3 regions of the Devosia albogilva genome follow, and region 3 is predicted to be linked to each of the others. Evidence: predicted binding sites of a transcription regulator. Region 3 holds the regulator's gene; each other region holds the start of a gene.
The links. Region 3 encodes LexA, which represses DNA repair genes until DNA is damaged. Its sites were predicted from a motif close to TGTTCNNNNTGTGTTCNG; they were not measured.
Positions count from the first base shown of each region.

Region 1: the regulator LexA is predicted to act here: its motif matches at 3,254-3,271, upstream of ACFSX5_RS07910 (ImuA family protein).
Region 2: the regulator LexA is predicted to act here: its motif matches at 5,134-5,151, upstream of ssb (single-stranded DNA-binding protein).

Region 1 is NZ_JBHUNP010000001.1:1,562,817-1,572,692, forward strand. Features, by position in the region: gene ACFSX5_RS07900 (error-prone DNA polymerase) at 1-882, opposite strand, end outside; gene ACFSX5_RS07905 (Y-family DNA polymerase) at 879-2,498, opposite strand; gene ACFSX5_RS07910 (ImuA family protein) at 2,437-3,240, opposite strand; gene ACFSX5_RS07915 (tellurite resistance TerB family protein) at 3,488-3,940, shown strand; gene ACFSX5_RS07920 (DUF2243 domain-containing protein) at 3,937-4,713, opposite strand; gene ACFSX5_RS07925 (hypothetical protein) at 4,774-5,331, opposite strand; gene ppa (inorganic diphosphatase) at 5,447-5,980, shown strand; gene ACFSX5_RS07935 (chloramphenicol phosphotransferase CPT family protein) at 5,983-6,618, shown strand; gene ACFSX5_RS07940 (cytochrome b) at 6,581-7,099, opposite strand; gene ACFSX5_RS07945 (MarR family winged helix-turn-helix transcriptional regulator) at 7,177-7,635, shown strand; gene ACFSX5_RS07950 (serine hydrolase) at 7,693-9,054, shown strand; gene ACFSX5_RS07955 (VOC family protein) at 9,177-9,551, opposite strand; gene ACFSX5_RS07960 (sodium-translocating pyrophosphatase) at 9,805-9,876, shown strand, end outside.
Region 2 is NZ_JBHUNP010000001.1:3,682,961-3,692,836, forward strand. Features, by position in the region: gene ACFSX5_RS18435 (efflux RND transporter permease subunit) at 1-1,815, shown strand, start outside; gene ACFSX5_RS18440 (hypothetical protein) at 1,998-2,522, shown strand; gene ACFSX5_RS18445 (YccF domain-containing protein) at 2,657-3,133, shown strand; gene ACFSX5_RS18450 (IS110 family transposase) at 3,374-4,312, shown strand; gene ssb (single-stranded DNA-binding protein) at 4,505-5,008, opposite strand; gene uvrA (excinuclease ABC subunit UvrA) at 5,464-8,358, shown strand; gene ACFSX5_RS18465 (hypothetical protein) at 8,576-8,728, shown strand; gene ACFSX5_RS18470 (DUF1127 domain-containing protein) at 8,926-9,075, shown strand; gene trmFO (methylenetetrahydrofolate--tRNA-(uracil(54)-C(5))-methyltransferase (FADH(2)-oxidizing) TrmFO) at 9,231-9,876, shown strand, end outside.
Region 3 is NZ_JBHUNP010000001.1:3,472,861-3,482,736, reverse strand. Features, by position in the region: gene moaC (cyclic pyranopterin monophosphate synthase MoaC) at 1-113, shown strand, start outside; gene ACFSX5_RS17410 (molybdopterin molybdotransferase MoeA) at 110-1,312, shown strand; gene lexA (transcriptional repressor LexA) at 1,398-2,102, shown strand; gene ACFSX5_RS17400 (NUDIX domain-containing protein) at 2,142-2,531, shown strand; gene ACFSX5_RS17395 (IlvD/Edd family dehydratase) at 3,067-4,875, opposite strand; gene ACFSX5_RS17390 (2-dehydro-3-deoxygalactonokinase) at 5,069-5,989, shown strand; gene ACFSX5_RS17385 (2-dehydro-3-deoxy-6-phosphogalactonate aldolase) at 5,993-6,604, shown strand; gene ACFSX5_RS17380 (SMP-30/gluconolactonase/LRE family protein) at 6,601-7,479, shown strand; gene ACFSX5_RS17375 (hypothetical protein) at 7,476-7,646, opposite strand; gene ACFSX5_RS17370 (ComEC/Rec2 family competence protein) at 7,640-9,574, opposite strand; gene gltX (glutamate--tRNA ligase) at 9,700-9,876, shown strand, end outside.

The sequences.
Region 1 (9,876 bases), 1.9 Mb from region 3:
CTGGTCGAGCGAAAAGCCGATCCGCTCGATGAAACGCTGCGTCTCGGTGATGGCCGCGGGATGCTCGGCGAACAGCCGCGCCATTTCGCCGGCGGGCTTGAGGTGGCGCTCGGCATTGCCCGAGAGCCGGAACCCGGCCTGGTCCAGCGTCAGGTGCTCGCGGATGCAGGTGACCACATCGGCGACCATCCGCCGGTCCGGCTCGTGGTAGAGCACGTCATTGCTGGCGATCATGGCCGCGCCGTGCCGGCGGGCCAGCGTATCGACCCGGTTGAGCCGGGCCCGGTCGTCGCCGTCGAAGCGCACCACGCCCGCCACCCACACCCGCCCTGCCGCCACCGCCGCGAGCCGCGCCAGCGCCTTTTCCGTCAGCGCCCAGTTTCCTTCATCCGGCATCAGGATGAACAACTGCCCCTGGGCATAATTCTCCGGCGGCCCCTGCTCGATCTTGCCGGGCTGGCTGCCATCCACCAGATCGCTGAACCGGAGCACCGGCTTGCCCTTCTCGCCGCGCTGGTTGGCGACCGACAGCAGCTTGCACAGCCGTCCATAGGCGACGCGATTGGTGGGATAGGCGATGATGTCGGGCGTGCCGTCGGCAAAGCAGAGCCGCACTCCCACAAGGTAGCGGAAACCCGGGAACTTGTCGGCGAGTTCGCGCGCCGTCACATAGCCGCGCACCACCCCGGCAAAGCTGTTGCGGTCGCACACCCCCAGCGCCTTGAGCCCGAGATACATGGCGGCCGAGACCATTTCCTCGGGGTGCGAACCGCCATGGAGAAACGAGAAATTGGTGGTGGCGACCAGTTCGGCATAGGAGGCGACCCGCGGCTCGGCCCGCGGCACCCGCGACCGCTTCGGCAGGGCGACGACATCGCTCATGGAAAGAACCCGTGCAGGTACCACACCGGTGGCACCGGCCCGCCATAGAGCCCCAGCCGGAACACCCAGAAGCGGCGGCCGGCATCGTCCTCGACCACATAATAGTCGCGCGTTTCCGCATCGGGATCGAACTTGTCGATCTGGGGAAGATAAGGCCTGTCGCCCTCCGGCTCACCGGGCCTGGGCGGCGGGGGCGGCGGCACCAGTTCGAGCCGGCGGCCGCTGCGCCACCATTCGGCCCCCAGCCGCTCGGGGCCGGCCGCCTTGATCAGCCGGTAGCGCTCGCGCCGCCAGATCATTGCCGCCGGCAACCCGTCCGGCACTTCGGCGGCAATGGCGATCACTTCCGGCGCCGGCAACAGGCGCAGGGGTCGCGGCGTTCGCGGTGCCGCGTTCTCCGCCGGCCGCTCGTTGCTGACCACCAGCGCCGGCTTGAGCCGTGCCGCCCGCTCGGGAATGTGGCTGGCAACGAACTCGGTGCGCAGCACCGCCAGCGGTCCGAGCCGGCTCGCCATGCGATCATTGAGCTGATCGAGATCCTCGGCCCCGCTTTCCACCTGAAAGGCGCCGAACTGCACGGCATCGAGTTCGCCCACCGAACTCACCGCCAGCCGGATCATGTCGATGCCGAAGCCGGCATCGTATTCCCCCGACAGGCGCTCTGCCCGATGGGCAAAGAGCTGGGTGATATGTTCGGGCTCGCGCGTGGGCCGGGCGGAATTGACCGACAAGGACATCACCTTGTGGTCCACCCGGTAGAGGAACAGATGGAAGCTCTGCGCCCCCAGCCCTTCCGCCTCGAGCCGGATGCCGAGCTGAATGGCGAGGTCGTGCGTGGTCATAAGCACGTCGTCCATCAAGGCGATCGGGTCGGCGAAGCGCCGCTCGGCATAGCGCTCGGCCACCGGCAGGCGCGGCGTCATCCGCTCCTCGACATGGCCGAAGGCCTGGTCGAGCCGCAGCAGCAGCGACTGGCCGAACCGCGCCTGCAATGGCTTGCGCTCGCGGGCCCGCAACTGCCCGACGGTCTTGAGCCCCATCTGCGCCAGCGTTCCCGTCTGGAACGGATCGAGCCGAAGCGCCGCCACCGGCAGGGCATCGAGCACCGCCTCCATGTCGGCGGGTTCGACCACCTGCGAGCGGGCATAATGGCTCACCGCCCAGGCCGCGCCGATGGTGGGCGCAACGGCACCGGCCACGGTGTAGCCGAGGTCGCGCAGCCGCGTCAGCAGCATGCGCAGTATCGCCCGTTCGCCGCCGAACAGATGCGCCACCCCGGTGATATCGAGCACGAGGTCGCCGAAGCCGCTGACATCGGTCATTACCGACACCAGGGGACTGGCATTGGAGTGCCAGTCGGCAAACTCGGCAAAGCCGGCCTCGAGCAGCGGCCGGTCCATTTCCATGGCCGTAAGTTCGGGCAGCAGCGCCTTGGCATCGGCCAGGCTCTGGCCGAGATGAAGACCACGCCGGACCGCCTCGCTGTCGACGGCAGCAAGGCGCAGGCCGCCCTTGATCCGCTCATAGAGCGCCAGCGGCGCCCTGAGCTGATAGTCACGCCGTTTGAGGTAGTCCGTCGCCCAGTTGGGCAGGAACAGCACGAGAAACCGCCGCATCGGCGATGCGCTGTGCACCCCGGCGCTCAGGAGAGACTGCTGCCAATCCATCTTTCGACCATCCCAGAAGCCATTCGGCCGATTGCTTGATGAGGACCCCGCGCTCGAGTTCGGCCCGCCAGCGCACCGGACCGGGAGCCTTGTCATCAAAGGGTTTGCGGGCGCTCGGCGCCGGCTCGAGCCGCCAGCGCAGATGCGCTGCACTGGCTTCGCGCCCGGTGCCGTAGCGGAGCAGAAAAACCGAGGTGCCGGACTCGGCCGCCCTGAGGCTGAGCCGCCGGCTGGCGGTGAAATCGAGAATCTTGGCGGGCGCGCCGATATCGGCGACCACCGCTGCCACCGCCCGGCAGCCCAGCGCCTGTTCGGCGGCCCAGAGCAGTTCCTTGACGTCGTCCACCCGCACCAGGATCAGCGCCGCCGGATCGAAGCCGAAGCTGACAAGACCCGGCCCATAGGGCAGGCCGAGCTTCTGCGACTCGCCGGCGAGCTGGAGAAAGATCACTCCCGGCCGTGCCGCCTCGATCAGCCCCCGCGCCTGCGCCAGGGCAAAGCCCAGCGCCGCGCCGGCATTGCGCCGCTCGTCGGTGAAGATCTCCTGCAGCAGGCCACCGCCCAGCACGGGAAAATCGCCCGGCGTGAGTTCGACGCGCGAACGCGCTTCCAGCAGCGCTGGCCGGCGTTCGATATCGGCAATGGTATCCCGCAGCGCCGCGAGGCGCTGTTGACGATCCGTGGAGCCCATGAGCGCCACCCTTGTGAACAAAACAGGAACATCGTGACTCCGAATCCGAAAGGAGTCGAGTCCCTTTTGCGTTCCGCCCTGCCAGCCGGTGTGGCGACATCGCATCAGCACCGCTCAAACCCGCGTGAAACAAAGGCTTTGCCCATTGAGCTAATCGGCTGGATCGCTAACTCTCACCGGGCCGGCAATGCTGGACCGGCTCACGCATCACCGCCCGCCTGTTTCCCCCGAAGAAAGGCCCACCGCCATGTTCGAGGCCATCTCCCGTCTGTTCGGCAAGCCCGAGGCGGCGGTCGACCTCCATGACCCCAAGCTCGCCGTGGCGGCGCTGCTGGTGCATCTGGCCGCCGTCGACGGCACCATGACCGATGCCGAGCGCGAGACCATCAAGGGCGCGCTGATGGACCATTACGGTCTCGACGAATCGGCGGTGGAGAAGCTGGTGCGCGAAGCGGCGCGGCGCGATGCCGAGGCAGTCGATTTCTACCGCTTCACTTCCGGCATTACCCGCCTCGAGATGGAAGACCGCATCGAGATCATCCGCATGATGTGGACGGTAGTTTTTGCGGATCGCAAGAACCACGAGCTCGAGGACAACATGGTCTGGCGCATCGCCGAACTGATCGGCGTCTCCAGCCGCGACCGCACCGTGCTGCGCAACCAGATCCGCGGCGAAAAGACCGAGGACCCGGCCCTCTAGGCCCGCAGCCAGTCGAAGCACCCGAGCGGCAGGATGGAGTTGCTGACCAGCAGCGCTCCCTGCCCGTAAAGCGCCGTCGCGTCGGCACCCTCCGGCAGTTCGATGGCCCAGAGCTGCTGCGCCGCATCGACCCAGACCAACCCGCCTCCGACCGACTGCACCGCTGCCAGCGCTTCGGCCGGGGCCACACCCGGCCGGAACAGCACCATCACCGGTCCGTCGCCCGGTGCCGGCAGTGCCGCCAGAGGCGCGGCCACCACAACCGCAAGCACCAGCGACAACGGGGAACTCGCAACTTGCGGTCCCCTGCCGCCGCCCCGCCGCAGCAACCAGCCGACCACCAGCGGCACGATGCCGAACACGGCAAACCACAACAGGTCCCAGAACAGGGGATTATCGACATCCATGCGGATGCGATGAATGCCGAGCACCCAATGCGACAGCACGCCATCTACGATGTGCCACAAGCCGAACCCGATCAGCGCCGCCGCCAGCAATCGCCGGTCGGCGCCGGGTGCCGCGAAGTCGCTCCGCACCCGCCACAACAGCCACAGCCCTATGGCCGTCACCACGTACATCAGCACGTGGAACAGCCCGTCGGTGAGGATCAGCACGCCAATATCCTGCCGCGCCTGCTCGACGCCGCTCAGCAGATGATGCCACTGCAGCACCTGATGCAGCAGGATGCCGTCGAAGAACCCGCCGAGCCCGAAGCCCAGGAGATATCCGGGCCAGTCGACCCGCGTTGAGGCCCGTTCCGTTGCTTCCGCCATGCCCGCCTCCGCTTTGCGGAGGCAACACGCGTGAAACCGTGATCGTTCCGGACCGCAGCCTCAGTAGGCTTCGAAGTCTCCGATCACCTCGGGCGTGTCATTGGCGCAGTCGAAGTCGCCGGCCTGCTCGGCCGCCTCGCGCGCCAGTTCGTTGGCACCCTCATTGGCGAGCGCATCGACATAGGCGATGTGGCAGGAATTGCCCTCCGCGATCTGCGACACCACCAGCACCTGGCCCTTGTCTTCGCCGGTTTCCGGGTCGGCGGTGTGGTAGCGCACGATGGTCGCAACCGGCAGCCAGCGGCCGCTCCCGTTCGAAAGGCGCCATTCGAGCTTTTCGCCCAGCCGGTTGAAGGGCGGCAGGGTCTGGGTACCGTGCTGGCTGTTCGCCTCGGCCTCGAAGCCATAGGCGAGCGAGAAGCGGAGGTCGCCCTCGCGCACCAGCAGCGGAAAACCCTTGTAGCCCGGGCAAGCCCAGCTGGCGCCGAAATCATCGGCCTCGAGCACCAGGCACTGGGTGAGATCGAGGTCGGTATAGGCGCTGGTGAACCCCGACTGCGCCTCGGCAGGCGGGCTCATTGCCAGGGTGGCGGCAACAACAACAAGGGCGAAACGCACGGGTGTCCTCCGATCCTGCATGGGCGACCAAGCGCCGATATGGCTTGCTTTTGAATGCCCTTGTGGGCAGAAGCGGGGCCACTCCTCCCCTTCGATGAACGAAGCTGAACGACCCATGAACATTGACGCCATCCCGACCGGCAAGAACCCGCCCGACGACCTCAACGTCATTATCGAAGTCCCTCTGGGTGGTGAACCGATCAAGTACGAGATCGACAAGGCCTCCGGCGCCCTGTTCGTCGACCGCTTCCTCTACACCCCGATGCGCTATCCCGGGAACTACGGCTTCGTTCCGCACACCCTATGCGGCGACGGCGATCCGCTCGACGTCATCGTCATGAACTCCCGTCCGCTGGTGCCCGGCGCCGTGGTGCGGGCCCGGCCCGTGGGCGTGTTGTTCATGGAAGACGACGGCGGCCAGGACGAGAAGATCATTGCCGTGCCGGTGTCCAAGCTGACCCGCATGTACGACAACATCCTCGACATCGAGGACTTCCCCAAGATCCAGCTCGAGCGCATCGAGCACTTCTTCGTCCACTACAAGGACCTCGAGCCGGGCAAGTGGGCCAAGATCGACCGGATCGGCAACCTCGCCGATGCCCAGAAGGTGATCCTCGACTCGATCGAGCGCCACAAGGCGCAAGGCTGACCGTGACCGGCCGGATCGTGGTGCTCAACGGGGCGCCACGCTCCGGCAAATCCTCCATTGCCGCCGCAGTGCAGGCGGGCGTTCCGGGCCGCTGGATCAACCTCGGCGTCGACGCGCAGAACCGCACCCTGCCACCGGACCTGCTGCCAGGCATCGGCCTCCGCCCGGGCGGCGAGCGGCCCGAGCTCGAACCGGCGGTGGTGGCGCTCTATGCCGCCCTTTATGACAGCATCGCCGCCCATGCCCGCGCCGGTTTCGACGTGGTCGCCGACCTCGGCCACCACGATTTCTATTCGCGCCCGCTCGGTATTCTGGAGGCATCGGCCCGTCGCATGAGCAGCTTTTCGGTGCTGTTCGTCGGCGTCCGCTGCCCGCTCAAGGAGATCATGCGGCGGCGCAATGCCGATCCCCAGGGCGGGTTCTACGCCCATGGTCCGGGCGTGCCCGAACCGGTCCGCCGCTGGCAGGAGGCGGTGCACCAGCCCGGCCTCTACGACCTCGAGGTCGACACCAGCCTGCAGTCGCCCGAAGAGTGCGCGGCGGCCATTGCTGCCGCGCTGGCCAACCCGCCGCAGCCCTCGGCCTTCGAGCGCCTGGCGCTCAGCTCATCCGCGCCAGCAGCCGATCGCGGCGAATGAACTGGTGCCACAGCGCCGCAGCAATGTGACCGACGGCGAGGATCAGCAGCACCCGGCTGACGGTCGCATGGGCGAAAAAGGGCGGCACCGCTTCAAAGTCCGGCAATTGTCCGCCACCGAAGATCGCCGGGGCGGCACCGGTGAGCGCCACCGTCGCAATGCCGGACGCTATCGTCACCACCAGCGTCAGATACAACCCGAGATGGACGATGCGGGCGCTCCACACCTGCACAGGGCTCAGCCCCGCCGGCGCCTCCGGCTGACGATCGATCGCCAGCCACCAGACGATGCGGAGGATGGTCAGCAGCGCCAGCGTCGCCCCCACCAGCACATGCACCACGAGTATCCCTCCCGGATCAGCGTCGCCGAGGCTGTCCATGGTCAGCCCGGTGGCCAGCATGATGACCACGGCCAGCGCCGAGAGCCAGTGAATCACGACCGGCATCCGGCCATAGCGTTGCGGCGAACTCTTCAGTGACATTCCCGACATCTCCCGTGACACCAGCCCGTCCGAGACATATGATTAGCATACTATACATATACTGAGCATACTAAGCAATGGTTCTCGATCGCCACCAGTCCGCCGGCTACCTGACCAATTGGTGCGCCCGGCTGTTCGCGCGCGAGCTGGACCGGCAGCTGGCGCCGCACGGACTGATGCCCGCCTATATGCCGGTGCTGTTCGCATTGGCGGATGAGGGGGCCATGACGCCCAAGCGTCTGTCTGAACGGGCGGCAGTGGAACAGCCGACCATGACTGCCACGCTCAACCGCATGGTGCGTGACGGGCTGATCGCCCGCGAGCCGCACCCCGAGGATCGCCGCAGCACCCTCATTGCCCTCACGGACAGCGGCCGCGCCAAACTGCCGGTGGTGGAACAGATCACCCGTGCCACCAACGAGATCGCCCTCGAACAGCTCGAGCCAGCCGAACGGCAACAGCTTCTCCGGCTCCTGCGCCAGGTCATCGGCGTGCTCGAAGTGCAGTCCGGCCGCCCCCGCAGCGTCCCCGACTAGCGCCACATCCTCGTCTCAATGCCGATGAATTCTTCCGCCTCCTGAGGAGGATGGACCATGCGACACTGGACGGGACTGCTCGCCGCCACGCTGATGCTGACCGCACCGGTTGCGGCAGAGGAGGTGGACGTGGACCAGATCCTCACCGACCGCATCACCCGCGATCTGGCCAATATCGGCATTGCCGTCGCCGTGATTGAAGATGGCGACACCCGCTTCCACAGCGCCGGCACGCTCGCCGTGGACAGCGACCAGCCGGTGGACGAGCACACCGTGTTCGAGGCCGGCTCGATCGGCAAGCTCTTCACCAACATTCTTGTCGCCCAGGAGGTGCTGGCCGGCACTCTTGAGCTCGACGCCCCAGTGATCGACTACCTGCCCGACGGCACCACGATCGCCGGGGGCGAGGGCGACACCATCACCGTATTCGACCTTGCCACCCACCATTCCGGCCTCACCGGCCTGCCCCCGAAGGTGACGGAGCGGGGTATCGACAACCCCTATGCCGGGTCGACCGCCGAAGAGCTGGTGGCCTGGCTCGCCGAAACCGAGCTCAACCGGCCGGTGGGCGAGAGCTTCGAATATTCCAATGCCGGCCTGGCTCTCCTCGGCCAGGTGCTCGAACAGGTCACCGGCACGCCCTATGCCGAACTGGTCGAGACCCGCATCTTCGAAGTCCTCGGCATGGATGAGTCCAGCATCGGCGCCGACCCGGCCCAGGCCGAGCGGCTGGCCACCGGCCACGACGCCGCCCGCGAGCCGGTGGGCAATTGGGAGATGGATGCCTTCAACCCCGCAGGAGGCCTGCGCTCCACCGCGGCCGATCTCGCCAAGTTCGCCGCCGCCGCCTCGGGCGCCACGGAAACGCCGCTGGCGGAAGCCTTTGCGCTGATGTTCGAGCAAACCCGCCCCACCGGTGACGCCGGGGAAACCATCGGCCTCGGCTGGTTCGTCACCCCCGATGACAAGATCGCCTGGCACAACGGCATCACCGCCGGCTATCGCAGCTTCCTCGGCTTCCGCCGCGACACCGGCAAGGCGGTGGTGGTGCTCTCCAACATGGTGACCGAAGCCGGCATCGAGGATATCGGCCTCCACATCCTCGATCCTGAAGTGCCGCTGCGCGAGCAGCCGAAGCCGCGCGAGATGGTCGAGATCGACCCCGCCATCCTTGATGCGTATATCGGCGAGTACCTGCTCGCCCCCGGCATCGTCATCACCGTCACCGCCGAAGATGGCCGCCTGTTTGCCCAGCTCACCGGCCAGCAGCGCTTCGAGATCTTCCCCGAAAGCGAACGCCGCTTCTTTTTCCGCATCGTTGAGGCGCAGATCACGTTCGGCGAGCCGGAGGAGGGCCGCTCTCCTGCCCTGGTGCTGCACCAGAACGGCATGAACCAGACCGCGGTGCGGGTGAAGTAGGAGACTCGGTGCTCCCACACACACCACGTCATTCCCGCGCAGGCGGGAATCCATTCTCCCGCCGCACTCCCGGAAAGAGTGGATCCCCGCCTGCGCGGGGATGACGTTGCGGAGGGACCGCCCTAGCCCGCAAACCCCTGTGGCGGCTCCGCCAGCGCGATCTCGTTCCCCTCCGGGTCCCGCAACTTCGCCACCCGGCCGAAATCGCCCTCCGCCTCCATGACAAAGCCGATGCCCTCGGCCGCCAGCCGTTCGCGCTCGGTCGCCAGCACCGGCACCACGATGGTGGCGAGCGATTTTCCGGCGCGTTCGGCGTCGTCCCACACCTGCAGGCCCGCTTGGCCCATATTGCGCCATTGCGCCAGGTTCGGCATCGGCCGGTCGTCCGGCGCGCGGCCCATGAGTTTGGAATACCAGACGACACCTGCCGCGAAGTCGGCGACGGCGATGCCGGCATAAATGCCCACGACGGCAATGGGCTTGTTGTCGACGGTCATGGTTCTGCTCCCTGTTTGCTTCGAACCAGTGTCGCGCCAACTCCGCCCATTTCGACAGCGTCGCCGCTGATTTCTTGCCCGGGCGCCCGGCCCGCGACAAAACAGCGCAATTTCCATTGCTTAACCACTCAAACCACGTAATCTCGACCCTCGGAGGGGGCTCGAGGAGGGCAGGCTCCGGTGCCGCAGGGGGAGAGTCGGTGCTGGGCATGTGCGGGTTCCCGTCAGGCACAAGAACCCGAGGACTAACAGAATGACTTTGGCACTCTGGCTGATCGTCGCGTGCGGCGCTCTGTCCATCGTCTACGGCGTGGTCACCACGCAG
Region 2 (9,876 bases), 210 kb from region 3:
GCCAAGGCGATGATCGCCAGCCTGCGCGACACCATCGCCCCGTTCCAGACCGACGACGTCTCCATCGAGATCACCGGCCCGCCGGTCTGGACCTCGGAGATGCTCAACGCCGCCGTCGACGACCAGGTGAAATTCACCGTCTGGGGTTTCGGGCTCGGCGCCATCATCGCCCTCTTCGCCCTTCGCTCCTTCTGGGGCGCACTGATCGTCGCCGCCACGCCGTTCCTCGCCGTGATGTGGTCGATGGGCATGATCCTGCTGCTGTTCGGCTCGTTCAGCTTCCTCACCATCATCGTCACCACCCTGGTGCTGGTGATCTCCTTCGCGGAGTCGATGTTCTTCGTCTTCAACTGGCTCGCCTATTGGCGCGACGGCATGGAGCCCAACAAGGCCGTCGACGCCACCGTGAAGCTCGTCGGCCCCGCCGCGGCGCTGACCATGCTCACCACCTTCGTCAGCTTCGCCTCGCTGGCGCTGACCCCCGGCCAGGGCGTGCGCGAGTTCTCGGCTGCCGGCGCCATCGGCACCTTCCTCCTGTTCGTCTGCCTGATGACCTTCCTGCCGCTGCTGCTGAAATTCGCAGTGCGCATGGGCTTCAAGGCGCCGAAGCGCTCGAGCCTGGTGCTGACCGCGCCCCTGCCGCTGAGCTGGTTCCTCGCCAGCCGCTTCGGCCGGCCGCTGTCGATCGCGGCCATCGTCGTCACCATCCTGCTGTTCATCCCCTATGGGCTGATCAAGCCGCACTTCTCCTTCGAGGATTTCGTCGCCAAGGACTCCACCGCCCTCACCGCCGCCGAGCAGATCGACAGCGGCGTCGGCGGGGTGGCCCCGCTCTATGTCCGGGTGCCGCTCGTCGAGATGGATCCCAATGTCGGCCCGCAGGACTTCGAGAAGATCCGCACCGTCCACGAGGTGCTCGAATCCTATCTCGGCGAGAACAAGGTCATCTCCGCCGCCAGCATGACCAACTACACCGATGCCGGGTTCACCCGCGAGGAGGTGTTCGAGGCTGTCGGGCCGTTCATGCGCAAGCGCTTCGTCACCGATGACGGCTCGCAGGCCCTGATCACCGGCTTCATGCCGACAATCGTCGAGTCCGACGCGCTCAAGCGCCTGGTGAGCGACCTGGAAGCCGACCTCGCGGCCGCCGGCATCCCCGATGCCGAAGTGGGCGGTTTCCGCATCCTCACCACCTTCGCCACCGACGACATCGTCTGGGGGCTGCAGATGGACCTCACCCTGTCGGTGCTGGTCAACATCGCGCTGATCGGCTTCGCCTTCCAGTCCTACCGGGTGGCGGTGGCCTCGGCCATTCCCAACCTGTTCCCGGTGCTCGGCACCATCGGCTGGCTCTGGTTCACCGGTGCCGGACTGCAACTGACCACCGTTATCGCGCTCACCATCGCCTTTGGCATCGCCGTCGACGACACGGTTCATTTCCTCTCCCACTACCTGCATTCGCGCCGCGAGGAAGGCCGCCCGCATCTCGAGGCGGTGAAGCACACGCTCGAGCGCATCGGCGGCGCCATCGTCGCCACCACCATCATCCTGTGCTCGGGGGTGATCATCGTCACCTTCTCCGAACTCCCGCAGGTGGCGCTGTTCGGAACCCTGTTCGTCTCCACCCTGGGCTTCGCGGTCATCGGCGACCTGTTCATCCTGCCGGCGCTCCTGGCTGCCGGCGGCAAGTTCTTCGCGCCGCTGGGCAAGATCCGCGTACGCACCGCCGACCACGCCCCGACACCGGACGATCCCACGGGCGACACCGCCACCGGCGAGGGCGGCACCGATGGCGCGCGGGAGCTTCCCACGTGAGGCTGCTGCTTGCGGCGCAACATCGCCGCCCCTTACAAGATGAAGCGAGTGATTCTGCAGAGACGCAAGGCACTGCTGCCATTCACATTGTGGCGAAGAAGGCGGCGCTACACGCGGTTTCTGCTACCGGTTTCCGGCACGGATCTGCCGGGGGGCATGATTTGGACTGGAGGCCTTTTCCGATGACCCTTTTCCGACGCCTGACGCGGGCTGCCGCGCTTGTCGGTCTGATGTTGGCTGGCGGCTCTGCGGCGCCCGCTTTTGCCGGCCCCGCCGAGGTGGCGCTGATTCAATCCTATATCGGCGAGTGGCGCGGCCGCGGCGTCCTGGTCGGCGCCAACCGTGAGACGGTGGTCTGCCGCCTCAACCTGACCCAGGGCAATCAGGACAAGGTCAACTACAACGGCCGCTGCACCCTTGCCGGGACGCAGCTCTCGATCGCCGGTACCATCGCCTATGTCGAGGCCTCGCGCCGCTACGAGGCTGCCATGACCTCCAACGCCACCTTCACCGGCATCGCCGTCGGCCAGAAGCGCGGCAACGGGCTGATCTTCAACCTGCGCGAGCGCGACCAGGATGAAGAAGGCAAGGACCTCAACATCAGCGCCCAAATCAATCTCAACGGCAACGCGATCGACGTCACCTTCGACGTCGTCTACGTCGAAAGCGGCGACAGCCTCCACGCCGAAGTCCCGTTCAGCCGCTGAGGTTCACCTCGAGCGACGAAGACAAAGGGCGGCCGCGGCCGCCCTTTTGCGTTTTTGCACTCACTACTACTACTATCTTGGCAATTGTTCAAAGTTCAGGATCAGTATCGCAGCAGGGCAAATGAGGGGGTGAAATGCGCTTTGCTGGAAATGTGATCTGGTTTGTCTTGGGTGGTTGGTATATCGCCCTGATTTGGCTGCTCGGGGCAGCAGTGTTCGCACTGTCAATCGTCGGCATACCCTTGACCATTGCAGCTCTCCAGATGGCCTCGTTGTCCGCATGGCCATTTGGTCGTGAAGTCGTACATATCCGGGACCTTGATGGCAAAAGCGTATCGGCAACGACCGCAGTTACCGGAACGATCGGTTTTATCGTCAATGTCGTCTGGGCTTGCACCTTCGGCTGGGTGTTGTTCCTGGCCTATCTGCTTGGCGGAGTCTTGTGTTGCCTCACCTTGATCGGCATCCCCTTTGGTCTGCAGGCGTTCAAGCTCGCGGGGATTTCTTTCTGGCCGGTCGGTCGCCGGGTCGTGACGGCTGAACTGGCGACATTGGCGCGTCAGGAAGCAGCTAAGGAGAAGTTCGCCAAGTACCGCGGCGTTGCCGCCTGAGCGCGTCCAGGGCTATGTTCGCTGCAATCTCGTAGACCTTGTATTAGCGGGATGTGCGAATGTGGGGGTGCCGCGGCCTGTTCGACACCAGGCCGCGGCGGCGGCATCGGATCGAGGTAGACCCAGACTGGTGGTGTGCACCTTTGTCTGAGGATGAGCGGGATCGTTGCCGTCAGTCTTCATCGGGCCCGCATGGTTGATTGAACCCAGGGTTCGCATTGCAAGGACGGGACGAGGAAGATGAGCCATTCTAGCACATTTGTGGCCGGGATCGATACCGGCAAGGCAGCTCTTGATCTGGCGGTGACGCCCGGCGAGGGATGGCTGCGGGTGAACAATGACGCGGCCGGATGGCAAGCGGCGGCGGAGTGGTTGCTCAAGGCCGGTGTCGATCGGGTCGGCATCGAAGCCAGCGGCGGCTACGAACGTGGCGTGGTCGCGGCTTTGCGGGAGGCCGGGTTCAAGGTGATCCTGCACCAGCCGCTGCAGGTACGCCTGTTTGCCCGCATGCGGTTGCAGCGCGCCAAGAACGACCGGCTGGATGCCCGGGTCATCGCCGCCTTCACCGCCCTGTTCGAGACGAATCGGGCCGCAGTTGATCCGGCCCTGTCGGCCTTGAACGAGCATCTGGTCTTCATCGACCAGCTGGTCCAGGACATCGCCCGGCTCAAGACCCGGCTCGAGCATCTGCACGATACCCGTCTTGCCAGCCTGGTTGCCGCTGACATTGCCGCACTCAAGGCCCGCCTGCGCGACGAACGGCGCCGGCTGGAACGGGCGGTGCGGGCCGACAAGGCTCTCGGGCGGCGGCTCGATCTGCTGCTCTCCGTCCCCGGCATCGGCATACCGACCGCCTTGGCCTTGCTGATCGCCATGCCGGAACTGGGCAGCATCAGCCGTGAACAGGCCGCTGCCCTGATCGGGTTGGCACCGTTCGACCACGACAGCGGCAAGCATCACGGGCGGCGCCACATCGCCGGCGGCCGTGCCCGCCCCCGGCAGGCTCTCTACGCCGCGGCCCTGCCTGCCGCCTATCGATGGAACCGCCAACTCATGGCGCTCTATGCCCGCCTTACTGCCGCTGGCAAACCCCACAAGCTCGCCCTCGTCGCCTGCGCTCGAAAACTCGTCATCTTCGCCAACACCGTTCTGCAACGAGGCCAACCCTGGACCCCATAGCTAATGGTTGCTCATCCTGAGCCTGTCGAAGGACGAGGTCGTTAGCACCGTGGCCGCGACCTCTTGGTTCGACAAGCTCACCATGAGGTCGATGGGATGAGGAGTGCGCGAAGCCCCACCCCGCACCTATCGCCAAAGGCCTGGCGGGGAACCAAAAGAAAAGGGCCGCAACGCGGCCCTTTCCAACAACCCTCAGAACGGGATGTCGTCGTCCATGCCGCCGGGCTCGAAGGCCGGGGCATTGGCGGCCGGGCGGCGACCGCCGCCACCACCCTGGTCGCGCACGCCGCGGAAACCGCCGTCGCCGCCACCACCATAGCCGCCGCCTTCACCGGCGCCCTCGCCGCGTCCGTCGAGCAGCACCATGGAGGAGTTGAAGTTCTGCAGCACCACTTCGGTGGAGTACTTGTCCTGACCGGACTGGTCCTGCCACTTCCGCGTCTGCAACTGGCCCTCGATATACACCTTGGAACCCTTGCGCAGATACTGCTCGGCGACCCGCGCCAGGCCTTCCGAGAAGATCACCACACGGTGCCACTCGGTCTTCTCGCGCTGCTCGCCGGTGTTGCGGTCCTTCCAGCGCTCGGAGGTGGCAACCGACAGGTTCACCACCTTGCCGCCGCTCGGCAGGTTGCGCACTTCCGGGTCGTTGCCGAGATTGCCGACCAAAATCACCTTGTTGACGCTGCCTGCCATGGCTTCACCTCTCGCAATTCAGCCCGCGCCATCTGGCGGGGCGCTTCCGTCAGATCCGTTCTACAGCGTCTTTCTGGCCGTGGCGCGGCCAAACTGGGCTTTTGAACAGGTCCAACGCTTGCCTTTGTTCACATTATGTTCTCACGCAAGCCCAGTCAAGTCCTGCCCCTGCTGACAGGCATTGTCAGCAGCACTGCCGCAGTGAGAAGCCGTCCTCGGCACGAGTGCTTGGACAGAGCGATGGCGGTCCGCTTGGCTCTTGACCGACTCCGGTCTGTTCGCACTATGTTCCAGGCACGCGGCTGTGACCGGAACGAACCGCGTTCGCACCGGTACCATGCTTGCGCCGGGAGACCGCGGAGCTTATCTCTGCGTTTCCCTACTCGATACGACACGCCTGTCGCGCGGTGCTTCTCACTCGGCATCGGAGCGAAGAGCCAATTGCGGACCCGATGATGCCTGCCCAGTCCAGCTTGAACCGTGAAATCGTCGTCCGCGGCGCCCGCGAGCACAATCTCAAAGGCATCGATCTCAAGCTGCCCCGTGACTCGCTGATCGTCATGACGGGCCTATCCGGCTCCGGCAAGTCGTCCCTCGCCTTCGACACCATCTATGCCGAAGGGCAGCGCCGCTATGTGGAGTCGCTCTCCGCCTATGCGCGCCAGTTCCTCGAGATGATGCAGAAGCCCGATGTCGAGCACATCGAGGGCCTCTCGCCGGCCATCTCCATCGAGCAGAAGACCACCTCGCGCAATCCGCGTTCGACCGTCGGCACCGTCACCGAGATCTACGATTATCTGCGCCTGCTCTACGCCCGCGTCGGCGTGCCCTATTCTCCCGCCACCGGCCTGCCGATCGAGTCGCAGACGGTGTCGCAGATGGTCGACCGGACCGTGGACCTGCCCGAAGGCACGCGCCTCTACCTGCTCGCGCCCATCGCCCGCGGCCGCAAGGGCGAGTACAAGCGCGAGCTCAACGACCTCATGCGCAAGGGCTTCCAGCGCGTGAAGATCGACGGCGAGTACCACGAGATCGAGGACGCCCCTGCCCTCGACAAGAAGTTCAAGCACGACATCGAAGTGGTGGTCGACCGCGTCGTGGTCGGACCCGACATCTCCGGCCGCCTCGCCGAGAGCTTCGAGACGGCGCTGAAGCTCGCCGAAGGCATCGCCATCATCGAGTTCGCCGACGAGAAGAACGAGGACGGGACCGCCCGCCAGATCACTTTCTCGGAAAAGTTCGCCTGCCCGGTTTCGGGCTTCACCATTCCCGAGATCGAGCCGCGGCTGTTCTCGTTCAACAATCCCTTCGGCGCCTGCCCTGTGTGTGACGGCATCGGCACCGAGCAGAAGATCGACCCGGACCAGGTCGTGCCCGATCCGACCATGTCGCTCCGCGACGGCGCCATCCTGCCCTGGAGCAAGACCAGCGCGCCCTACTACCAGCAGACCCTCAGCGCCGTGGCGAAGCACTTCGGCGCCTCGACCGGCACTGCCTGGAACGAACTGCCCTTCGAAGTGCAGCACGCGGTCCTCTTCGGCACCGGGAAAACCGCGATCAACTTCGTCTATGACGACGGTTTGCGCCAGTACAAGACCTCCAAGCCCTTCGAGGGCGTGATCGGCAACCTCGAGCGCCGCTACCGGGAAACCGAGAGCGCCGGCATGCGCGAGGAGATCGAGCGCTATATGTCGGCCAAGCCTTGCGTCGCCTGTGGCGGCTACCGGCTGAAGCCCGAAGCGCTGGCCGTGAAGCTCGATGGCCTCCATGTCGGCCAGGTCACCGAGAAGTCCATCCGGGCCGCCTACCAGTGGTTCGAGGAGCTGCCGAAGACCTTTACCGAGAACCAGAAGCTGATCGGCGAGCGCATCCTCAAGGAGATCCGCGAGCGCCTGATGTTCCTGATCGACGTCGGCCTCGACTATCTCACCATGGCGCGCAACTCCGGCACGCTATCGGGCGGCGAGTCCCAGCGCATCCGCCTCGCCTCGCAGATCGGCTCCGGCCTCACCGGCGTGCTCTACGTGCTGGACGAGCCGTCCATCGGCTTGCACCAGCGAGACAATGCCCGCCTGCTCGACACACTGCGCCGGCTGCGCGACCTCGGCAACACCGTGATCGTGGTCGAGCATGACGAGGACGCCATCCTCACCGCCGACTACGTGGTCGATATCGGCCCGGGCGCCGGGGTCCATGGTGGCCACATCGTCGCCGAGGGCACCCCGCAGCAGATCCTCGAGCACCCGGATTCACTGACCGGCAAGTATCTGTCCGGCCGCATGGGCATTCCCGTTCCGGCCGAGCGCCGCCAGCCCAAGAAAGGCAAGGCGCTCACGGTGAAGGGCGCCACCGGCAATAACCTCAAGAACGTCTCGGTCGACGTGCCACTCGGCCTGTTCGTTGCCATCACCGGCGTGTCCGGCGGCGGCAAGTCGACGCTGATGATCGACACCATGTATCAGGCGATCGCCCGCCGCCTGAACGGCGCCCGCGTGGTCCCTGCCCCGCATGAGGCGCTGACCGGTCTCGAATTTCTCGACAAGGTCATCGACATCGACCAGTCGCCGATCGGCCGCACGCCCCGATCGAATCCCGCCACCTATACGGGTGCCTTCACGCCGCTGCGCGAGTGGTTCGCCGGCCTGCCCGAAGCCAAGGCCCGGGGCTACGGGCCCGGCCGCTTCAGCTTCAACGTCAAGGGCGGCCGCTGCGAGAAGTGCGAAGGCGACGGCGTGCTCAAGATTGAGATGCACTTCCTGCCCGACGTCTACGTCACCTGCGATGTGTGCAAGGGCAAGCGCTACAACCGCGAAACCCTGGAAGTGCAGTTCAAGGGCAAGTCGATCTCCGACATCCTCGACATGACCATCGACGAGGCGGTGGACTTCTTCTCCGCCGTGCCGACCATCCGCGACAAGTTCCTGACCCTGCAGCGCGTGGGTCTCGGCTACATCAAGGTCGGCCAGCCGGGTACCACCCTCTCGGGCGGCGAGGCGCAGCGAGTCAAGCTCTCCAAGGAGCTCTCCAAGCGCGCCACCGGTCGCACGCTCTACATGCTGGACGAGCCGACCACCGGCCTGCACTTCCATGACGTGGCGAAGCTCCTCGAGGTGCTGCACGAGCTGGTGGAGGGCGGCAACACGGTGGTGGTGATCGAGCACAACCTCGAAGTCATCAAGACAGCCGACTGGGTCATCGACCTCGGGCCCGAGGGTGGTGACGGCGGCGGCGAGATCGTCGCCATCGGCACGCCGGAAGAGGTGGCGGAGAACGCGCGCTCCCATACCGGTCACTTCCTCAAGGAAGTGATGGAGCGCCGACCGCACTACGCACCGCGTGCCGCCGAGTAGCAAATCGTCTGCAGATCTCTGCAGTTCGGCTCTCGGCGGTAACGGAACGCAACGCGATTTCTGCTGCGGCAGCAGCCGCGCAGAAACCGCATTCGTGTCGGTTCCGTGAAATAGCCATGCGCTCCATGCATGATGCTGTTGAAGCGGCGGGCATGGCGCCTTGGTTCAAATCGGACCATGGTCTCGACGTCGTCACCAGCACCAGGGAAACCGAGCCATGTTCGTGCGTGCCGTATGGCGCCTCAAGCGCCTGATCGACGTCAAGCAGACGCTGCGGGAAATGGACGTCCCGTCGACGCGTGAGGCCGATATGCTGGGGATTACCGGCCCCGACTTTTCCAAGATGACGCGGTCGCTGTTCGACCGCTGAGCTACCTCTCCGTCTGCAGAGCCTCTGGCCGCCGGATCGCCATCCGGCGGCTTTCGTTTTGCCGCACGCCTTAACCGAAGCTGAACGGGCGCGGTTAAAGCCCTGCACTGAACGCATGGCCAATCTGACTATTGCCCCACTGCTCAAGCGAGACGCGCCGGACTAGATATGTCCTCGTAAACGACAGGAGACTACAAATGGACATCCGCAAGACCTTCAAGAAGTGGGCTGCCTACCAGCAGACCGTCCGTGAACTCGCTGCCCTCGACAATCGTCAGCTGAACGATCTGGGTATCGCCCGCACGGACATCACCCGCATTGCTCGTGATCATGCCAACACCCTCTAATCCGGCTATCACGACAACTTCGATCCGAACGCCCGCATCTTTCTAAGCTGCGGGCGTTTCCGTATTTCGACTTCCGGCACGGCTCGTTCATCACGAGCACGCTAGAGCCCCGGGCGGCAGTTGCGCCCCCCACCGGCGCTTGCTATGCCCGGCGCATGTCCAAACATCCCATTCACGTCATCGGCGGCGGTCTCGCCGGCTCTGAAGCCGCGTGGCAGGCCGCAGAGGCCGGCGCCCAGGTCATCCTGCACGAGATGCGGCCGGTGAAGGCGACCGACGCGCACGAGACCGACAGCCTCGCCGAACTCGTCTGCTCCAACAGCTTCCGCTCCGACGATCATGAGCAGAACGCCGTGGGGCTGTTGCACGAGGAGATGCGGCGCTGCGGCTCGCTGATCATGCGGGCGGCCGATCAGCACAAGCTCCCGGCAGGGGGCGCACTGGCGGTGGACCGGCACGGCTTCTCCGCCGCCGTCACCGAGGCGGTGAACAACCACCCCAACATCACCATTGAGCGGGAAGAGGTCGCCGGATGGCCGCCCGAGGAGTGGCAGAACGTCATCATCGCCACCGGGCCACTGACCTCCCCTGCCCTTGCCGAAGCGATCCTGGCGAAGACGGGTGAGGATTCGCTGGCCTTCTTCGATGCCATCGCGCCCATCGTGCACTACGACAGCATCAATCACGACATCGCCTGGAAGCAGTCTCGCTATGACAAGGCGGGGCCTGGCGGCACCGGCGCCGACTACCTGAACTGCCCGATGGACCGCGACCAGTACTATGCCTTCATCGAAGCGCTGA
Region 3 (9,876 bases):
CGCTGACGCTCTATGACATGGGCAAGGCCATGGACCGTGCCATGACCATCACCGACCTGCGGCTGGCGGAGAAATCCGGTGGCAAGTCGGGCGATTACCGGCGGACGCCGTGAGCCTCAAGCCAGTCGAAGACGCGATGGCGGCTATCCTGGCCCGCGTGCCGCCCGTCACGGCGGAGACGGTGCCGCTGTCCGAGGCGGCCGGTCGGGTGCTGGCGGCTCCGGTGAGTGCAAGCCACGACCAACCGCCATTCGACGCCTCGGCCATGGACGGATATGCCCTCCGCGCCGCTGATGCTGCGAATGGTGCGGCGTTGCGCGTGATCGGCATGTCGCAGGCGGGCGCCGGCTTCGAGGGCACGCTGGGTGCCGGCGAGGCGGTGCGCATCTTTACCGGAGCACCCGTGCCGGCCGGCGCAGATACCGTGATCATGCAGGAAGAGGCCGTCCGCGAGGGTGACCTGGTGCGGTTCACCGCGCCCATACGCCGTGGCCACAGCGTACGCCTACGGGGCAATGACTTCGCGGTCGGTAACGAACTGCTCGCACCGGGCACGCTGCTTGGGCCGCTGCAACTGACGGTTGCGGCTGCGGCGAATGCCGGAACGGTGTCCGTGGCCCGCCGGCCGTCCGTTGCCCTGCTCGCCACCGGGGACGAGCTGGTGCCGCCGGGCAGCCCGCTCGGACCGGACCAGATCGTTGCCTCCAACAGCGCCGGACTGCTGCCGCTGCTCTCGCCCTATGCCGAGCGGGTGATCGACCACGGCATCGCCCCGGACGACCGCCAGGAGCTGACATCGCGACTCGCCGCGATCCTAGCCGACCAGCCGGACCTGCTGGTGACCACCGGCGGCGCCAGCGTCGGCGAGCATGACCTGGTGCAGGATGTGCTGAAGGAGCTAGGCGTTACGCTCGACTTCTGGCGGATCAACATGCGGCCGGGCAAGCCGCTGATGTTCGGCATCCGCGGCAAGACCCTGATATTCGGGCTGCCGGGCAATCCCGTGTCGGCGATGGTGACGGCGCTGGTGTTCATCCGCCCTGCCCTGCGCCGCTGGCTGGGAGCCACCGAACCGGAAACCTGGCGGTTACCCCTCGCAGCTCCCACGCCAGCAAACACGGCACGCCGGCACTTCATGCGGGCGCGCTTGGTCCGGACGGAGGCGGGTTCGCAAGTATTGCCCATCCTTGAGACCGATAGTGGCCACACCTCGTCCATGGTTGCGGCCGACATGTTGATCGTTCAGCCGGAGAACGATCCGGGCCGTGCCGCAGGAGCCTTAGTAGAGGCCATCCCGATCTCAGGTTTCTAGTTCTGCATGCGGCTCTATTGCAGAACATAGGCGGAACACTTATAGTCGTTCCGTCTATGTTCCGATTCTCGCCGAAAGGGCCAGAATGCTCACGCGCAAGCAACACGAACTGCTGATGTTCATCCATGAGCGGATGAAGGAGAGTGGCATCCCGCCCTCCTTCGACGAGATGAAGGACGCGCTCGATCTCGCTTCCAAATCCGGCATTCATCGCCTGATCACGGCCCTCGAAGAGCGTGGCTTCATCCGGCGTCTTCCCAATCGGGCGCGGGCACTGGAAGTGATCAAGCTGCCGGACTCGATGAACCCGACCCTGGGCGGGCGCAAGGCGCGGTTCGAGCCGGCGGTGATCGAAGGCAATCTCGGCAAGGTAGCGGCGCCACCGGCGCGCGGCGAGGACTATGCCCGCCCGGTGTCCGTACCAGTGATGGGCCGTATCGCTGCCGGTACGCCGATCGAAGCCATCCAGACCCACTCGCACACCATCGCCGTGCCGCCCGAGATGTTGGGCGCGGGCGAGCACTTCGCCCTCGAAGTCCGCGGCGACTCGATGATCGACGCGGGCATCTTCGACGGCGACACCGTGCTGATCCGCAAGCAGGAGAGCGCCTCGACCGGCGAGATCGTCGTCGCCCTGGTCGATGACGAGGAAGCCACCCTCAAGCGACTGCGCCGCAAGGGCCAGACCATCGCCCTGGAAGCGGCCAATCCGGCCTACGAAACCCGCATCTTTCCGCCCGATCGGGTGAAGGTGCAGGGTCGTCTCGTCGGACTGATGCGCAAGTATTAGGACCCCGTGGCCTAGCAGCAGACGCAGAAGGTTTGCCAGGTGGTGTTGCGCCTGGCCGGAGCGAAGCGGGAGATCCTGGTCTTCCGTCATGCGCTTGCGGGCATGCAACTGGTCAAGGGGACGCTCGAGCCCGGTGAGACTCCCCTAGCTGGCGCTTTGCGGGAGCTGACCGAAGAAGCCGGGCTACTTGCCGATCCGGGAGCCGGTCCACAGTGGACGAGTGCAGCGCTCGCCGATGGGCAGATCTGGCATTTCGTACCGGTATCCATCAGCGGCGTTCCAGACCGGTTCGACTTCTTCACCGCCGACGATTGCGGCCATTTGTTCCGGTTCGGCTGGTGGACCCTTGGAAAAGAGCCAGGGCCGGAATGGCACGAGATCTTCGTGCGCGCCTTGCGCGAAATCCACCATCGACACGAAGCGGCGTGAAGCCTCTGCCGGTGCCTCCGTTGAGGTTGGCCGCGGAAGTGAAATCGAAATCGTTTGGCAAGCGTCAGCTCGTGTCCTGCTTGCCCCCGGCTCTGTGAGCCGCCCTGAATCTATCCCGTTTATCCCCGCCCCCTCACTCGTGCCCTATGCTCTCGCCGTCGCATCCTGAAGCGCGGTCATGACGAGTGGTCGGGATGCGGTGGCAGGTGGATCGGGGTCGCCCGATCCGAACCTCGCTTGTCTTGCCGTGGAATCCCAAGGGAAAGTCCGGGAACACGGCTGCACTGAATGGTGCTGCACCGCCCATTCAAGCCGCTCCATCAGTGCTGCGGCGCCCTGGCGGATCGGTCAGTCGGCTGAGCGACCAGGAATGGTCTCTGGGCAGGCAAGCGAAACAGGACCCCTGTCGCTCTGGCGAGGCACGATCCTCACTCTGTCTGCGCAACTCTCTCGAGGCAGTGCCTCGCCAGAGCCGCTTCGAATCAAAAAAGCCGGCCCCGATGATCGGGACCGGCCCACAGGTGCTGGCGCGCCGTCAGTGGTTGTCGCGCGGGACGCCGTTGGTCTGGGCGATGCGCTGGTAGTTCACCGCCGGCTTCAGCACGGCGCCGCTGCCGAGCTGGTCGACGAGGCCGCGCTGGATTTCCTGCCACGGGGTCTGGTGCTTCGGGAACTTGTAGCCGCCCTCGGCCTCGAGGTTGGCGCGGCGCTGCTGGATCTCGGCGTCGGAGATCAGGATGTTGGCCTCGCCCTTGTTGAGGTCGATGCGCACCCGGTCGCCGGTCTTGAGGATCGCGAGGTTGCCACCGGCCGCCGCTTCCGGAGAAGCGTTGAGAATGGAGGGTGAGCCGGAGGTGCCCGACTGGCGCCCGTCGCCGATGCACGGCAGCGAGTGGACGCCCTTCTTGATCAGGTAGTCGGGCGGCCGCATGTTCACCACCTCGGCCGCACCGGGATAGCCGATCGGGCCGGCGCCGCGCATGAACAGCATGGTGTATTCGTCGATGTCGAGCGAGGGATCATCGATGCGAGCGTGGTAGTCTTCTGGCCCGTCGAAGACCACCGCCTTGCCCTCGAACATGCCCGGGTGCTGCGGATCGCTGAGGTAGCGCTCGCGGAACTCGGGGGAGATCACGCTGGTCTTCATGATGGCGTTGTCGAACAGATTGCCACGCAGCACGATGAAGCCGGCTTCGGCCTTCAGCGGCTGATCGAACGGCCGGATCACCTTCTCGTCCTGGATCGGAGTATCGCGGCAGTTCTCGCCGATCGACTTGCCATTGACGGTGGGGGCGTTCTCGTGAATCAGCCCCTGCTTCATCAGCTCGTTGACCACCGCCGGCACGCCGCCGGCATGGTAGTAGTCCTCGCCGAGATACTCGCCGGCCGGCTGCAGGTTGACGAGAAGCGGCACGTGGTGCCCGTGCTGCTGCCATTCCTCGATATCGAGCTCGACGCCGATATGGCGGGCAATCGCATTGATGTGGATCGGCGCATTGGTCGAGCCGCCGATGGCCGAGTTCACCACGATGGCGTTGAGGAAGTTCTCCTTGGTCAGGATGTCCGAGGGCTTGAGGTCCTCGTGCACCATTTCCACGGCGCGCTTGCCGGTGCGGTACGCCATCTCCTGGCGGTCGCGATACGGCGCCGGAATGGCAGCCGAGCCCGGAAGCTGCATGCCCAGCGCCTCGGCCAGCGAATTCATCGTGGTTGCGGTGCCCATGGTGTTGCAGTAGCCCGTCGACGGAGCCGAGGAGGCCACGAGCTCGATGAACTTCGGGTAGTCGATCTCGCCGGCGGCGAGCATCTGGCGAGCCTTCCACACGATGGTGCCGGAGCCGGTGCGCTCACCCTTGTGCCAGCCGTTGAGCATCGGACCGACGGACAGGGCGATCGCCGGGATGTTCACGGTGGCCGCACCCATCAGCATCGCTGGAGTTGTCTTGTCGCAGCCGATGGTCAGCACCACGCCATCGAGCGGGTAGCCGTAGAGCACTTCCACCAGGCCGAGATAGGCGAGGTTGCGGTCGAGACCCGCGGTGGGCCGCTTGCCCGTCTCCTGGATCGGGTGGACGGGGAACTCGATGGCGATGCCGCCAGCTTCACGAATGCCCTCGCGCAGGCGCTCGGCCAGAACGATGTGATGACGGTTGCAGGGGCTGAGGTCGGAGCCGGTCTGGGCGATGCCGATGATCGGCTTGTCGGACTGCAACTCCTCGCGGGAGACGCCGAAATTCATGTAGCGCTCGAGATAAAGCGCGGTCATGTCCGGATTATCCGGATTGTCGAACCAAGCGCGCGAGCGCAGCTTCTTGGGGGCGGAGCCGCCGTTTCCAGCCGTCATGTGGTCAGATCCTCAACTGTTCGCCGCCGATCGAAGCGGGCGATTTGTGCCGTTCTAGCATGTCTGTGGGCACACGGAACGCCGTCTCTTGAAAAAATCATACAATTGAGCCAAGTGCGTGCAAGCACTGGTGGAAGCGGCGGCCAAGGGCTAGGCTTCGATGTACTTGGGCCGGTGCAGAGAGGGCGGAACAGTGACAAGTGGCGTCGAGTGGGTGGCCGTCGATTGGGGCACCTCCAATCTGCGGGCCTGGGGCATGGGCGCCGATGGCAACCCAGTGCTGGAGCGCTCCTCCCCCAAGGGCATGGGCAAGCTGCAGCGGCATGAGTTTGCAGGTGCGCTTACGGAACTGCTGGACGGCGTCGCTGCGGGACACGGGATGCCGGTGCTGATCTGCGGTATGGCCGGTGCGCGGCAGGGCTGGCTCGAAGCGCCATATCTCGAGGCGCCTGCGGACCTGCGCGGCCTCGTGCATAGCGCCGTGCGCCCCGAGATGCCGGATATGCGCTTTGCGCCGGCGATCCTCCCGGGAGTGTGCCAGAAGTCGGGTGGCGACAACGTCATGCGAGGCGAGGAAACCCAGCTCCTGGGGTTGGCCGTGCTCAAGCCCGGCTTCAGCGGCATGGTGTGCATGCCGGGCACGCATTCGAAATGGGCGCGGCTGAACGGCACGCGCGTGGAACATTTCTCGACCGCCATGACGGGCGAACTTTACGACGTGCTACGGAACCATTCGGTGCTGCGGCATTCGCTCAACGGAGTTCTGGACGGGCCGGGACGACTTGACGGCTTTCGCGCGGGCGCGGAAGCGGGGCTCGAAAGCCCGGACCAGTTGCTGGGCCGGCTGTTCGAGGTGCGGGCGGTGTCGCTGCTATCGGGCCGCGAACCGGACTGGTGCGCGGGCTTTCTATCCGGGCTGCTTATCGGCACCGAAATCGCCGGCAATCGCGCCCGCATCGGCGACCAGGCGGTGCCGCTGATCGGTTCATCAACGCTGTGCGAGCTCTATGCCAGCGTGCTGGACATGGCCGGCATCGAGTCCGAGATACATGATGCCACGGCAGTGGTGATCGCGGGTCTGGCCGCGGCACGCCGCTTGGGTGGCGAGGAGTAGAGCATGGAACACCGGCATCTGATTGCCATTCTGCGCGGGATCACGCCTGCGGAGACGCTGGACGTATGCGAGGCGCTGATCGAAGCGGGAATCACGCTGATCGAGGTGCCGCTCAACTCCCCGGACGCTGTGACCAGCATCGGCCAGGCCGTCGCGGCCTTCGGTGAGCGCGCGGAGATCGGCGCCGGAACTGTGTTGTCGGCCGAGGATGTCCGCGCGGTGGCGGCTGCGGGCGGGCAATTCATCGTCTCGCCGGACACCAACTCCGAGGTAATCGCGGAGACCCGCCGGCTCGGGCTCGCGTCGTACCCCGGCGTGTTCACGCCGAGCGATGCTTTCACCGCCATCCGCGCCGGAGCAACGGGGCTGAAGTTCTTCCCTGCCGAGGTGCTGGGGCCGAAGGGGATCAAGGCGATGAAGGCGGTACTGCCGCCAGCCGTCCCGCTCTATGCAGTGGGCGGTGCTGCGCCGGACAATTTCGCCGAGTACTTCGCCGCAGGTTGCGCCGGGTTCGGGCTCGGGACATTCCTCTACAAGCCGGGAACATCGGCGGCACAGGTTGCGGAACGGGCGGCAGCGGCGGTGGCCGCGTATGACGGGGGCAAGACGCAATGACTGACACGGCACACCTGCTGATCGACAGCCGGTGCGAACTGGGCGAAGGCCCGCTTTGGCACCCGCAGCGTCAGCAGCTGTTTTATTTCGACATCAACCGCCGGACGCTGTTTGCCGCAAGAGCCGGCGGTTCGGTGGAGGGCCGGTGGCCTTTGGAAGAGATGGCCAGCGCTGCGGCGGTGATCGACGAGCAGACGCTGATGCTCGCTACGGAAACGGGCCTGAAGCGCTTCGATCTCACCTCGCGGATGAGCGAAACCATCGTTGCCATCGAAGCGGACAAGCCTGGCACCAGAAGCAATGACGGCCGCTGCCATCCTTCGGGCGGGTACTGGATCGGGACCATCGGCAGGGACAGCGAAGAAGACCCGCAGGGGACGCTCTACCACTATCGTGCCGGGGAACTGACGGTGCTGAAGACGCCGGTTGCGATACCCAATGCGACCTGCTTCTCCCCGGACGGCGCCATCGCTTACTGGACCGACACGCCGACCAAGCGGATCCTAAAATGCCCGGTGGATCCGGCAACCGGCCTGCCAAATGGCGAGTGGTCGCTGTTTGTCGAAGTGCCAGAGGATGAGGGTTACCCGGACGGAGCGGTCGTCGACAGCGCCGGCTACCTGTGGAGCGCGCGTTGGGGTGGCCACCGCGTCGTACGGCATGCGCCAGACGGATCGGTCGACCGGGTGGTGCACGTGCCGGTGAGCCAAGTGAGTTGTCCGGCACTGGGCGGCCCAGAACTGAAGACGCTGTTCATCACCACGGCTACCAAGAACCTGTCTGCGGAGCAGCTGGCGTCAGAAAAGGTCGCCGGCGGGGTGTTCGCCATCGAGGTTGATGTCCCGGGGCAGCCCGAGCCCGTTTTCCAAGCCTAACGCGCGATGCGCCAAGGGCGATGCCCCGGCGGTATTGCTGTGACGATCTCGAACGCGCCTTGTGTGGCGTCCCAGCGCAGCCAGTGCATGCCGCCGGTGGCGAGATTGTCCGCGTCAATCACGTCGCCCGTGCACCACGAAGGCACCGAAAAGCGGGCGATCAACATGTCATGGCGGCCGCAATCCTCCGGCAGCGCGTCAACGCTGCGGGCAGCGGCGAGGCTAAACGGTCGGTTGCGGCGATGCAGCCGCTTATGTCGCAGTGGACGCCGCCAGCAGTGGCGGCGATCTCTTCCTGGTAGTGCTCGCTCCAGGCATCCACCGCGAAGCTGCCGGTGCGGCCTGTGACCATGCCGAGCCCGTCTTCGGTGCGCACGGCGACTGCCTGGGTGGTGTCGGCCACCAGAATATCGGGCCGGCCGGCGAAGCCGAAGAGCAGGAGCAATGGCAGGGCCGCGACTGGGCCGATCAATCGCCACAGGGTCGGGAAGAAGGCGAACCAGGCGAGCGCGGCCAGCGTGATCGCGAGCGCCCAGCCGGTGAGGAGGGGATTACCGGTCCAGCCTTCGCTCCAGCCGGCCACCAAGGCTGCGATGTCGAGCATCCGCTCGATGCCCCAGCCCATGATCTCGAGCGGCCAATGCTCCAGGGCCAATGGCATGGCAAGCACCGACACCACCGCGAACGGCATGATCACCAGCGACAACACCGGCAGCACCAAGATGTTGCCGACCACACTGAGCGGCGCCGTTTGCTGGAAGTGGTAGGCAGAGAAGACCAGGGTAGCCAGACCGGCGATGAAGCTGGTGATGGCCGCGTCCCGTAACGGCAGAGTTACCATCGACCATCGGCCCGGCGCCTCCGTTCGTGTTCGACGCGGCATCTCGTAGAAACCGATCAGGGCCACCACGGCCGCAAAACTCAACTGGAAGCTCGGGCGGAAAACGCTGGCCGGATCGAGGACGATGATCAGGATGGCGGCGATGGCGACGTTGCGCATGGTGAGCGCCTGACGGCCGGCGAGGACCGCACCAAACACCAGCGCCAGCATGATGGTGGAGCGAAGCGCCGGGACATTGTTGAGGCCGCCCGCGAGCAGCAGGTAGCCGACTGCGGCGAGTATCCCGGCCACAGCTGCGATGCGCTTGATAGGCAGGTGAACCGCTGCAGCCGGAATGGCAGCGAGCAGCAGGCGGATCAGGAAGTAGATGCCGCCGGCAACGATGGCGAGGTGAAGTCCGGAGATGGAGTAGATGTGGGCGAGACCGGCAGCCGCCATGACATCGCGCGTTTCGTCGGTGATGGCGCTCTGATCACCCATGATCATGGCGCGGGCGATCGCGCCGGCGTCGGCATCGAGAACGGCATCAATCCGGGCGCCGATAGCCAGCCGTAAGGACTCGGTGGCGCGCGTGGCATCCCAACCGGTGCCGCTTGCAACACGCTCGAAGAAGCCGCCTGTGACGGTGCCATAGGCACCGATGCCTGCGAAATAGGAGTGGAACTGCCCGTCGTAGGATCCGGGAAGAACAGGTCCGGGTATCGGCGCGAGGCGCAGAGTGGCGCGGATGGTGTCGCCGGGCGCCAGCGGGGGTTCGGGCGGAACCAGCAAGCGAGCCCGGCGGATGTCCACGGACCTGGTGTCGGCCTCCGGCTGAAGCGCGGAGACGACAATGCGGCGCTCTTCGGCGTTGGCGGAGATGACTTCGTCGACATGGGCGGTGAAGGTGCCGAAGGCAGGACGCTCCAGCATGGCGGTGCCGAACAGCGCGCCATGCAGTGGAAGCAGCGCCGCACCGAACCACGCAAAGCAGGCCAACACGGCAATGTGCACCAGGGCGCGATGTCTCAGCAGACCCGCTACCGACAACAGCAACATCATGCCGGCCATCAGTGCAGGCTGCATCGGTTCGCTGGGCAGGCCGGCATAGACAATAAGCCCGGCAACCATGGCAAAGGGAACAAGGACGAAGGTGCGGCGGGCCTCCAGGGCAAAGAGAATGGCACCGGACAAGCCACGGTGTCGGCTGGTGGCACCCGGCAGAACCGGCGCCTTGGCTAGTCGCTGCCACAGCCAAGCCGCTGCAGGAGCCATCAGCCCTGCCCATCCGCCGGCGCTAAGCGAACCCGCCCTCGGCACCAGCCCACCCCCTGCCCTTGCGCTCGTGCCTTCCTATGCTACACACGGCGACCCAAGTGTCCACGTTTTCCGCGGTTTTCATGCCCCAGGTCGTCACCCGTTTCGCCCCCTCGCCCACCGGCTACCTGCATATCGGTGGGGCCCGCACGGCCCTGTTCAGTTGGGCCTTCGCCAAGAACCAGGGCGGCAAGATGCTGCTGCGCATCGAAGACACCGATCGCGAGCGCTCCACGGAAGCCGCGGTCACGGCGCTGGTA